DNA from 3 places in the Pseudomonas sp. PDNC002 genome. Region 3 is predicted to be linked to each of the others. Evidence: predicted binding sites of a transcription regulator. Region 3 holds the regulator's gene; each other region holds the start of a gene.
The links. Region 3 encodes FliA, which starts transcription of late flagellar genes. Its sites were predicted from a motif close to CTAAAGTTTNNNNNNNNNNNGCCGNTAA; they were not measured.
Positions count from the first base shown of each region.

Region 1 (3,274 bases), 1.4 Mb from region 3:
CACGAGAAGCGCGTCGCCCTGCCGCTGCTGGCGTCCAGCATCGTGCTGTTCTACGCCGGCATGGCCTTCGCCTACTTCCTGGTGTTCCCGTTGATGTTCCACTTCTTCCTCGGCCAGGCCCCGGAAGGCGTGACACCGATGACCGACATCAACAGCTACCTGGACTTCCTCACCCTGCTGTTCGCCTTCGGCGTGGCCTTCGAGATTCCCGTCGCCACCGTGCTGCTGGTGTGGATTGGCGTGGTCAACGTGGCCTACCTGAAGAAGATCCGGCCCTACGTGATCATCGGCTGCTTCGTGGTCGGCATGATCCTCACGCCGCCGGACCCGTTGTCGCAGACTCTCCTCGCGGTGCCGATGTGGCTGCTGTTCGAAGCCGGCGTGCTGTTCAGCCACCTGATCCGCAAGCGCGGCCCGGAAGAGGAAGAAGAATCCAAGGGCGACCAGCCGCCGGCCACCCGCCCGTGAACCTGCTGCTGCTCGACGACGCCGACTTCGTGGCGGCGGACCGCGTGATCCTGCGCGACCGCCGGCTGATCCACATGCAGGAAGTCCACCGCGCCGAGAGTGGCGACCGGATGCGCGTCGGCCGCCTCGGCGGCCTGATGGGCGAAGGCCACCTGCTGCGCCTGGAGGCCAACGAGGCCGAGCTTCAGGTCAGCTTCGAGCAGGCCCCGCCGGCCAAGCTGCCGCTGACCCTGCTGCTCGCCCTGCCCCGCCCGAAGATGCTTCGCCGCGTGCTGCAGACCGTCGCCGCCATGGGCGTGCCGCGCCTGGTGCTGCTCAACAGCTACCGGGTGGAAAAGAGCTTCTGGCAGACCCCCTTCCTCGAACCCGACGCCGTGCGCGAGCAACTGATCCTCGGCCTCGAACAGGCACGCGACACTGTGCTGCCCGAGGTAATCATCGAGAAGCGCTTCAAGCCCTTCGTCGAAGACCGCCTGCCAGCCCTGGCCGCCGGCAGTCTCGGGCTGGTCGGCCATCCCGGCCCGTGGCCGGAATGCCCGCGCGCGCTCAGCGAACCGGTGACCCTGGCCATCGGCCCCGAAGGTGGCTGGATTCCCTACGAAGTGGACAAGTTGCGCGAGGCCGGACTGAACCCGGTGCAACTCGGCGAACGCATCCTGCGTGTCGAGACCGCCGTGACCGCGCTTTTGGCACGACTGTTCTAACTGAAACTGGCGCAAAGCCAGTAACCACGCGGCCTCCAGCGTGAACCGCCAGTCAGAAAAAGCACTCCGGAACTCTTCAGTTCCACGCTCCCGCGCCGATATCAGCGGTACCGGTCGTCCCCCACTCTGCGCATTCCCCGCTCAGCCATGCGTACCGGCCCCGTTCAATCCTGGAGCGCCGCCTTCATGTTTCGCTGGTTCAACAACCTGACTGTCAAACTCAAACTCGCCGCAGGCTTCGGCCTGGTGCTGCTGCTCACCCTGCTGATCGCCCTCACCGGCTGGATCAACCTGGGCAACGTGATCAACCGCGGCGACAAGCTCGGCGAGATCTCCGAGCTGGTCGCGATCGCCAAGGACCTGCGCATCGCCCGGCTGAAGTTCCAGTCCACCCGCGCGCCGGAAGACGCCAAGGCGGTGGCCGATACCCTGGATCGCCTGGACCAGCGCCATCGCTCCCTGAGCGAGAAATTCACCGAGACCGAGGACCGTCGCGTCATCGACCAGCAGCATGAGCTGTCAGTCGAATACCGCCGCCTCTACGCCCAGTTGCTGAAGTCCTTCGAGGAGCGCGACGCCGCCAAGCAGGTGCTGATCAAGTCCGCCGGCGCAGTCAGCGAAGGGCTGCAGAAGGCCGAGCAGAAGCTGGTCAACGGCGGCAGCGCCGAGAGCCTGGCGCATCTGCAGGATCTTTCCGGCCTCGGCCGTGCGGTCATGCAGGCTCGCCTGCAGGTGATGGCCTACACCAGCACCGACGCGCAGAACCTGGAACAGGGCGCCTTCAACGCGCTGCAGCAGCTGATCGAAGGCGTGCAGAGCGACATGAAGACCTCGCCGCCCGAACTGAGCGACGAATTCCGCGGCACCCTCGACGCGCTGGAAACCTACCGCAGCGCGCTGACCAACTACCGCAATGAGGTCAACGACAGCCAGGCCGCGCGCGACCGCATGCGCGACAGCGGCCAGCAGATCGAGAAGCTGAGCAACGACCTGACCGCCGCCCAGACCGCCAAGCGCGACGCCGGCGTCGCCCAGGCCAAGACCTTGCTGGGCCTGGCCGCGCTGATCGCCCTGGTGCTGGGCACCATCGCCGCGTGGGTCATCACCGGGCAGATCGTCAATCCGCTACGCGACGTACTCGGCCATGCCGAGCGCATCGCCGACGGCGATCTCAGCCGCGACATTCCCACCACTCGCCATGACGAGCTGGGCCAGTTGCAGAAGAGCATGCAGCGCATGAACCTGTCCCTGCGCGAGCTGATCAGCCACATCCACGACGGCGTCACGCAGATCGCCAGCGCCGCCGAGGAACTGTCCGCAGTCACCGAACAGACCAGCGCCGGGGTAAACAACCAGAAGACCGAGACCGACCAGGTTGCCACCGCCATGAACGAGATGGCCGCCACCGTGCAGGAAGTCGCGCGCAACGCCGAGGAAGCCTCCGAGGCCGCCTCCGCCGCCGACCGCCAGGCACGCGATGGCGAAGGCGCGGTGAACGAAGCGGTGAACCAGATGGACCGCCTCGCCGGCGAAGTCGGCCGCACCAACGAGTCGGTGCTCAAGCTCAAGCGCGAAAGCGAGAAGATCGGCAGCGTGCTAGACGTGATCAAGGCGGTGGCCGAGCAGACCAACCTGCTGGCGCTCAACGCCGCCATCGAAGCCGCCCGCGCGGGCGACGCCGGTCGCGGATTCGCCGTGGTAGCCGACGAAGTACGTGGCCTGGCGCAGCGTACCCAGTCGTCCACCGAGGAAATCGAAGAGCTGATCGCCGGCCTGCAGAGCGGCACCCAGCAGGCCGTGCAGATGATGGAAACCAGCCGCGACCTGACCGTCAGCACCGTCGACCTGACCCGCCGCGCCGGCGAGCGTCTGGGCGCCATCACCCGCACCGTGTCGACCATCCAGTCGATGAACCAGCAGATCGCCGCCGCCTCCGAGCAGCAGAGCGCCGTGGCCGAGGAGATCAACCGCAGCGTGATGAACGTGCGCGACATCTCCGAGCAGACCGCCGCCGCCAGCGAGGAAACCGCTGCCTCCAGCGTCGAACTGGCGCGCCTGGGCAACGAGCTGCAGGTACTGGTCAGCCGCTTCCGCGTCTGAAC
Region 1 covers NZ_CP070356.1:1,649,532-1,652,805, reverse strand. Annotated here, with positions in the region: gene tatC (twin-arginine translocase subunit TatC) at 1-468, shown strand, start outside; gene JVX91_RS07600 (16S rRNA (uracil(1498)-N(3))-methyltransferase) at 465-1,172, shown strand; gene JVX91_RS07595 (methyl-accepting chemotaxis protein) at 1,359-3,272, shown strand.
Region 1: JVX91_RS07595 (methyl-accepting chemotaxis protein) is a predicted target of FliA. The motif match lies at 1,247-1,274, and genes of this name have one in related genera.

Region 2 (3,274 bases), 210 kb from region 3:
CCCTGGGCCTGCTGACCGCCGCCAAGACCCAGCAGCAGGTCGAGGCCTACACCGGTTGCTCCGACAAGGCCAGCCGCGCGCGCTTCTACATCAAGGAGTCCCGCGCCGGCCGCTGAGCCTGCCGCGCTGGCGGGCTGCATGAAGTGGCCCGCGTCTTCCCACCGCATCGCTCACCGTTTTGTCCGGATCAGCCCATGCAACTCGACTTCACCCAACTGTCCAAGACCGACGCCTATCGCTGGCTGGCTTCCACCGTCACGCCGCGCCCCATCGCCTGGGTTAGCACCCTGTCCGCGGACGGCCACAGCAACCTCGCGCCGTTCAGCTTCTTCCAGGTCATCAGCGATGCGCCGCCGACGCTGCTGATCAACACCAGCGTGCGCGAAGACGGCAGCGTCAAGGACACCCTGCGCAACGTGCGCGAGACCGGCGAACTGGTGATCCACCTGGTCAGCGCCGCCCAGGCCGAGCACATGAACGCCACCGCCGCCTGGTTGCCCCATGGCGTCAGCGAAATCGAGCACACCGGTATCGCCACCGTGCCCAGCGAGCGCGTGGCGCCGCCGCGCGTAGTGGGGGCGCCGGTGGCCTTCGAGTGTCAGTTGGCGGAAATCATGCCGTACCCGGCGCAGAACCCGTCCAGCATGCTGATCTTCGCCCGCGTGCTGCTGGCGCACATCGACGATGCGGTGATGCAGGACGAGCGCCACATCGACCCAGCGCGGCTCGATCTGGTAGGCCGCCTGGGCGGCACCCAGTACAGCTACACCCGCGACACCTTCAGCATGATCCGCCCCAAGTAACGGCGCGTCCGGCGTCAGGCGAACTCCAGCTCCAGGCCAAGCTGCCAGGGGACGCCGCTGATTCGCGCCACCTCCAGCCGTTCGGCGAGCGTGAACAGTTCGGACAGCAGCTCCTGGCGGCGCGGCAGTTCCAGGGCCTGGCAGTGAATCAGGTCGAATATGCCGCGTACCAGGCACAGGCCGGTGTTCCCCTCGAACCAGCAGTCCAGCCATTCGCCCTTCTGATCGTCGCACGCCAGCGGACAGACGAAGCGGCGAATCGGCAGCAGCCCGTGCTTGAGGAGTAGCGGATCGAGGCGTCGCTGTTCGCCGTACAGCTCCGGCAGCATCAGTTCGGTGGTGAATCCAGCGAGTGGGCGCTGCGAGATCAATTGGTAGAAGGCGTTCATCCGAGCACCTGGAGTCGAAAGACAGGTGTCGGAATTTGCGCGGTCAGGGTGCATGGTCGATGTCGGCTATATCCGAATGTCGATTCGGAAACTTCCTTTTAGTGTTCTGGATACGACCTCCACGTATCTCTGTGCAGCATCACCGTGCCATCGCCGCCGTACCCTCTATCCAGTACCCGATGGCGCTCCTAATGTTCCGCCCAAAAGCAACGATAACGATCAGGAGACCTTAGGGATTTCCTGCGGCGCCTTTTGCGGATGGGGGGAGAAGCCATGGTTGCCTACGTGCAGCGTCGTCTGGCCGACATGGGTACAGCGAAGAAACTGGCCATCGGTTTCGGCCTGGTGCTGTTGCTCACCGCCGTGGTGGCGGTGATCGGCGTGACCTCGTTGCGGGCGATTTCCCAGCGCTTCGACCTGCTCAGCGACATGTCGACCATCAACCGTGAAATGCTCGAGATCCGCCAGAGCGAGAAGGATTTCGTCATCGATGCCAGTGAGGCCTCCGCCAAGCGCCTGCGCGAGCATGCCGGCAATTTGAATGACGCGGTAGCGCGACTGAAGACCCAGCCGGACCAGGCCGCCACCATGGCGCAGGCGGAGCAGGGCATCGCCGATTACCTCGCGGCATTCGACAAATTCGAGAAGTCCAGCAAGAGCCGGCGCCTGTCGCTGGATGCCGCCACCTGGTCGGTGAACGGTGCGTCCAACAGCCTGGACATCCTGCAATCGAGCCTCGCCGATGACGGCGCCTACGAACTCAAGGATTCCCAGGGCCAGAAAGGCGAGGAACTGCTGCAGCAGGCTGCCCAGGTCAGCCAGCTCTATCGCCTGGTGCTGCAGGGCCTGAACGAGGCGCGCTCGCGCATGGAGGCCGGCAGCGAGGCCAAGGCCGAGGGTGGCCGCATCAAGTCCGCCGCCGAGGCGCTGGAGCTGTCCGCCAAGCTGCAGGAAAGCATCACCGACCCGACCTACGTGTCGGTGCTCAAGGACGTCATCACCAACATCAACGCCTTCGTCGAGAAGCTCGATGAGTACACCGCCGCGCTGGAGGAAGAGAAACAGGTCCACGCGCAGATGAACGACCGCGCCGCCCAGGTCATGCAGCAGGTCGACAACGCCTATGCTGCGCAGCGCTCGGCGATGCTGGCGCAGCTGCGCACCAACGCGCTGCTGATCATCGGTTCGGCGGTGCTGGCCCTGCTGGTCGGTGCGCTGGCCTCGCTGCTGATCACCTGGATGATCGTGCGGCCGCTGCGCCAGGTGATCGGCATGGCCCGGCGCATCGCCGAGGGCGACCTGAGCGTGAGCGTCGAGGTGCGGCGCAAGGATGAAGTCGGGCAACTGATGGGCGCTGTCGGCAGCATGGCCGACAGCCTGCGCGGCATCGTCAGCCGGCTCAGCGATGGCGTGGGGCAGATCACCGCCTCGGCGCAGGCGCTGTCCAGCGTCACCGAGCGCACCCAGCACGGGGTTAACAGCCAGAAGGCCGAGACCGACCAGGTCGCCACGGCGATGAACCAGATGGCCGCCACCGTCCACGATGTGGCGCGTAACGCCGAAGAAGCCGCCAGTTCCGCCGAACAGGCCGACGGCAAGGTCGCCAGCGGACAGGACGTGGTGCGCCAGACGCTGGGCCGCATCGAGCAACTGGCCGACGCCGTGCGCGCGGCCACCGAAAGCATCGAGCAGCTCGGCCGCGAGAGCCAGAGCATCGGCAGCGTGCTGGTGGTGATCAAGAACGTCGCCGAACAGACCAACCTGTTGGCGCTCAACGCCGCCATCGAGGCCGCGCGGGCCGGCGAGCAGGGCAGGGGCTTCGCCGTGGTGGCCGACGAGGTGCGGGCGCTGGCGCGACGTACCCAGCAGTCCACCGCCGAAATCGAGACGTTGATCGCCGCCCTGCAGAATGGGGCGACTACCTCCGTTCAACGCATGCAGCGCAGCCACGCGCTGGTGGAAATGACCGTGGGCGACGCGGTGCAGACCGAAGCCGCGCTGGGCACCATCGCCTCGGCGGTGGCGGTGATCCACCAGATGAACCAGCAGATCGCTGCCGCGTCCGAACAGCAGAGCGCGGTG
Region 2 covers NZ_CP070356.1:3,281,179-3,284,452, forward strand. Annotated here, with positions in the region: gene JVX91_RS15150 (hypothetical protein) at 1-116, shown strand, start outside; gene JVX91_RS15155 (flavin reductase family protein) at 195-803, shown strand; gene JVX91_RS15160 (hypothetical protein) at 818-1,192, opposite strand; gene JVX91_RS15165 (methyl-accepting chemotaxis protein) at 1,466-3,274, shown strand, end outside.
Region 2: JVX91_RS15165 (methyl-accepting chemotaxis protein) is a predicted target of FliA. The motif match lies at 1,381-1,408, and genes of this name have one in related genera.

Region 3 (3,274 bases):
TCCCTCTACAGCGTCAGCGGACGCTTAAAAACCAAGGCTGGACAACAGATCGTCGACATCGTCCTGACCGGACACGACGTCCTTTCTTGTATCGGCAGCAATCTGCGGACCTTCACCCTTGGACGATCTTTCTTTTTCCACCGCGTCGCGCATGCCGTCGTGGTCATGCTCGATGCCGGCGTAACGATCGACCTGCCCCGCCATCCAGACCAGCTTGACCAGATTCGACTCGACCTCGGTCACCAGCTTGGTGACGCGTTTGATCACCTGCCCGGTGAGGTCCTGGAAGTCCTGCGCCAGCAGGATGTCGTTCAGGTGGGCGGAGAGCTTGCGGCTGTCCTGGGCGCTGATATAGAGGAACTGCTCGACGCGCTTGGCCAGGTCGCGGAAGGCCTCGGGGCCCAGCTCGCGGCGCATGAAGCGCGACCAGTCTTCCTGCAGCTCCTTGGCCTGGGTCTCGATGTGCATGACCACCGGGGTGCACTCTTCCACCAGGTCCATGGTGCGATTGGCCGCTTTCTCGGTCATCGTCACCACGTAGGACAGGCGGTCGGTGGCATCGGCGATCTGCGACATCTCCTCGGCGTGCCGGGAGTTGGGATCGATCTGGAAGTTGACGATGGCGTTGTGCAGCTCGCGGGTGAGCTTGCCCACCTCTTGGTAGAGCCCGCGATCACGCGCCTGGTTGAGCTCGGAGATCAGCTGCACGGCAGTCTGAACGTCGCCGCGTTCGAGGCAGTCGACCAATTCGCGCGCGTGTTTTTTCAGGGTCGACTCGAAGTCACCCGCGGATTCGTTGAAATCCATGACGCCCTCTTGGTCAGCCTCAGCTGCCGACCCGCTCGAAAATCTTCTCGATCTTTTCTTTCAACACCTGAGCGGTGAAAGGCTTGACCACATAGCCGTTGACCCCGGCCTGGGCCGCTTCGATGATCTGGTCGCGCTTGGCTTCGGCGGTCACCATCAGCACCGGCAGGTGCTTGAGGCGCTCGTCGGCACGGACCGCACGAAGCAGGTCGATGCCGGTCATGCCGGGCATGTTCCAGTCGGTAACGAGGAAGTCGAAGTTGCCGCTATGCAGCATCGGCAGCGCAGTGGTGCCGTCGTCGGCCTCTGCGGTGTTGGTGAACCCCAGGTCCCGCAGGAGGTTCTTGATGATGCGCCTCATCGTGGAAAAGTCGTCCACGATGAGAATTTTCATGTTCTTGTCCAAGCCTGCCTCCATCGATACCAAACGCGCCCTGCCGGGCGTGCCGTCAATTCATTGAGCGTCGTGCGCTCACTGTTGCGGGGGACGTCAAGGAAACGTCACCCTGAAAATTCCTAACCTGCGGTTTTTCCCAAGGAAATTCCCTTCAGCCTCTTCACTCGGATGAAGCTGCCGCGAAACTACCCGATGCTCAGCGAGCGCGCCACTCCGCCAGACGCGAGCGCAGGCGCGCGGCGCACTGGCTGTGCAACTGGCTGACGCGGGATTCGCTGACGCCCAGCACTTCGCCGATCTCCTTGAGGTTGAGTTCCTCGTCGTAGTACAGCGCCAGCACCAGGCGCTCGCGCTCGGGCAGCTTGGAGATGGCGTCGGCCAGCGCGCTCTGGAAGCGTTCGTCTTCCAGACCGTGGGAAGGCTCGTTCTCGTGGTGCGAAGCGTCTTCGGCAAGGCCGCCACCCTGTTCGCCGTCCTGCAGCATGTCGTCGAAGCTGTACAACCGGCTGCCCTGGGTGTCGCTGAGGATGCCGTAATACTCTTCGAGGCTCATATTGAGTTCGGCAGCAACTTCCTGATCTTTAGCGTCACGTCCGGTTCGCGCCTCGACGGCACGGATGGCGTCGCTGACCATGCGGGTGTTGCGGTGCACCGAACGCGGGGCCCAGTCGCCCTTGCGCACCTCGTCGAGCATGGCGCCGCGGATGCGGATGCCGGCGTAGGTCTCGAAGCTGGCGCCCTTGCCCGCGTCGTACTTCTTCGCCGCCTCCAGCAGGCCGATCATGCCGGCCTGCATCAGGTCCTCCACCTGCACGCTGGCCGGCAGGCGGCCCAGCAGGTGGTAGGCGATGCGCTTGACCAGCGGTGCGTGCTTCTGGATCAGCAGTTCCTGGGCGTTGTGCGCCTGCGCCTTGCTGTACATACGCGCTCCGGAGGCCGCGGTCATACGGCCGAACCCGTGGGATGTTGCACCAGGCGCTCGACGAAGAACTCCAGGTGCCCTCGTGGGTTGGCCGGCAGCGGCCAGCTGTCGACCTTCTGCGCCACCGCACGGAAGGCCAGGGAAGCCTTGCTGCGCGGGAACGCCTCGTACACCGAACGCTGCTTCTGCACCGCCTTGCGCACCGATTCGTCGTAGGGAATGGCGCCGACATACTGCAGCGCCACATCGAGGAATCGGTCGGTGACCTTGGTCAGCTTGGCGAACAGGTTACGGCCCTCCTGGGGGCTGTGGGCCATGTTCGCCAGCACGCGGAAGCGGGTCATGCCGTAGTCACGGTTGAGCAGCTTGATCAAAGCATAGGCATCGGTGATGGAGGTGGGTTCATCGCAGACGACCAGCAGCACTTCCTGGGCCGCGCGGACGAAGCTCACCACCGAGTCGCCGATGCCGGCGGCGGTGTCCACCACCAGCACGTCGATGTTGTCGCTGATGTCGCTGAAGGCCTGGATCAGGCCGGCATGCTGCATCGGCGTGAGGTGCACCATGCTCTGGGTGCCCGAGGCCGCCGGGACGATGCGGATGCCGCCGGGACCCTGGAGGATCACGTCGCGCAGATCGCATTCGCCTTCGATCACATCGGCCAGCGTGCGCTTGGGCGACAGGCCCAGCAGCACGTCGACGTTGGCCAGGCCCAGGTCGGCATCCAGCAGCATGACGCGACGGCCCAGATCGGCCAGCGCCAGCGACAGATTCACCGACACGTTGGTCTTGCCGACGCCACCCTTGCCACCGGTGACTGCGATTACCTGAACGGGATGCATGCCCATATCAATACCTTGTCTCGTCGTTCGACCGTCGCGCATCAGACGCTTCGGCTAATCCGGTTGCGGTGCTCCCCGCCGCCGGCGCTCGCGGATCATCTTGCAGAGCATCCGCATCGCTTGGGCAACCCAGTCGGCCGCCCCACTACCCCACCTGGGGCTTCACAATTCTCAGCTGGCGCGACGCACCGGCTGCTGGTAAAGGCCGGCGAACATGTCGGCCATGGCGTCCTCGCTCGGTTCGTCCGGCGCTTGCAGGCTCACCGCGCGGCTGACCAACTGGTGCGCACGCGCCACATGCAGGTC
Region 3 covers NZ_CP070356.1:3,074,751-3,078,024, reverse strand. Annotated here, with positions in the region: gene JVX91_RS14180 (protein phosphatase CheZ) at 25-807, opposite strand; gene JVX91_RS14175 (chemotaxis response regulator CheY) at 827-1,201, opposite strand; gene fliA (RNA polymerase sigma factor FliA) at 1,401-2,150, opposite strand; gene fleN (flagellar synthesis regulator FleN) at 2,147-2,974, opposite strand; gene flhF (flagellar biosynthesis protein FlhF) at 3,140-3,274, opposite strand, start outside.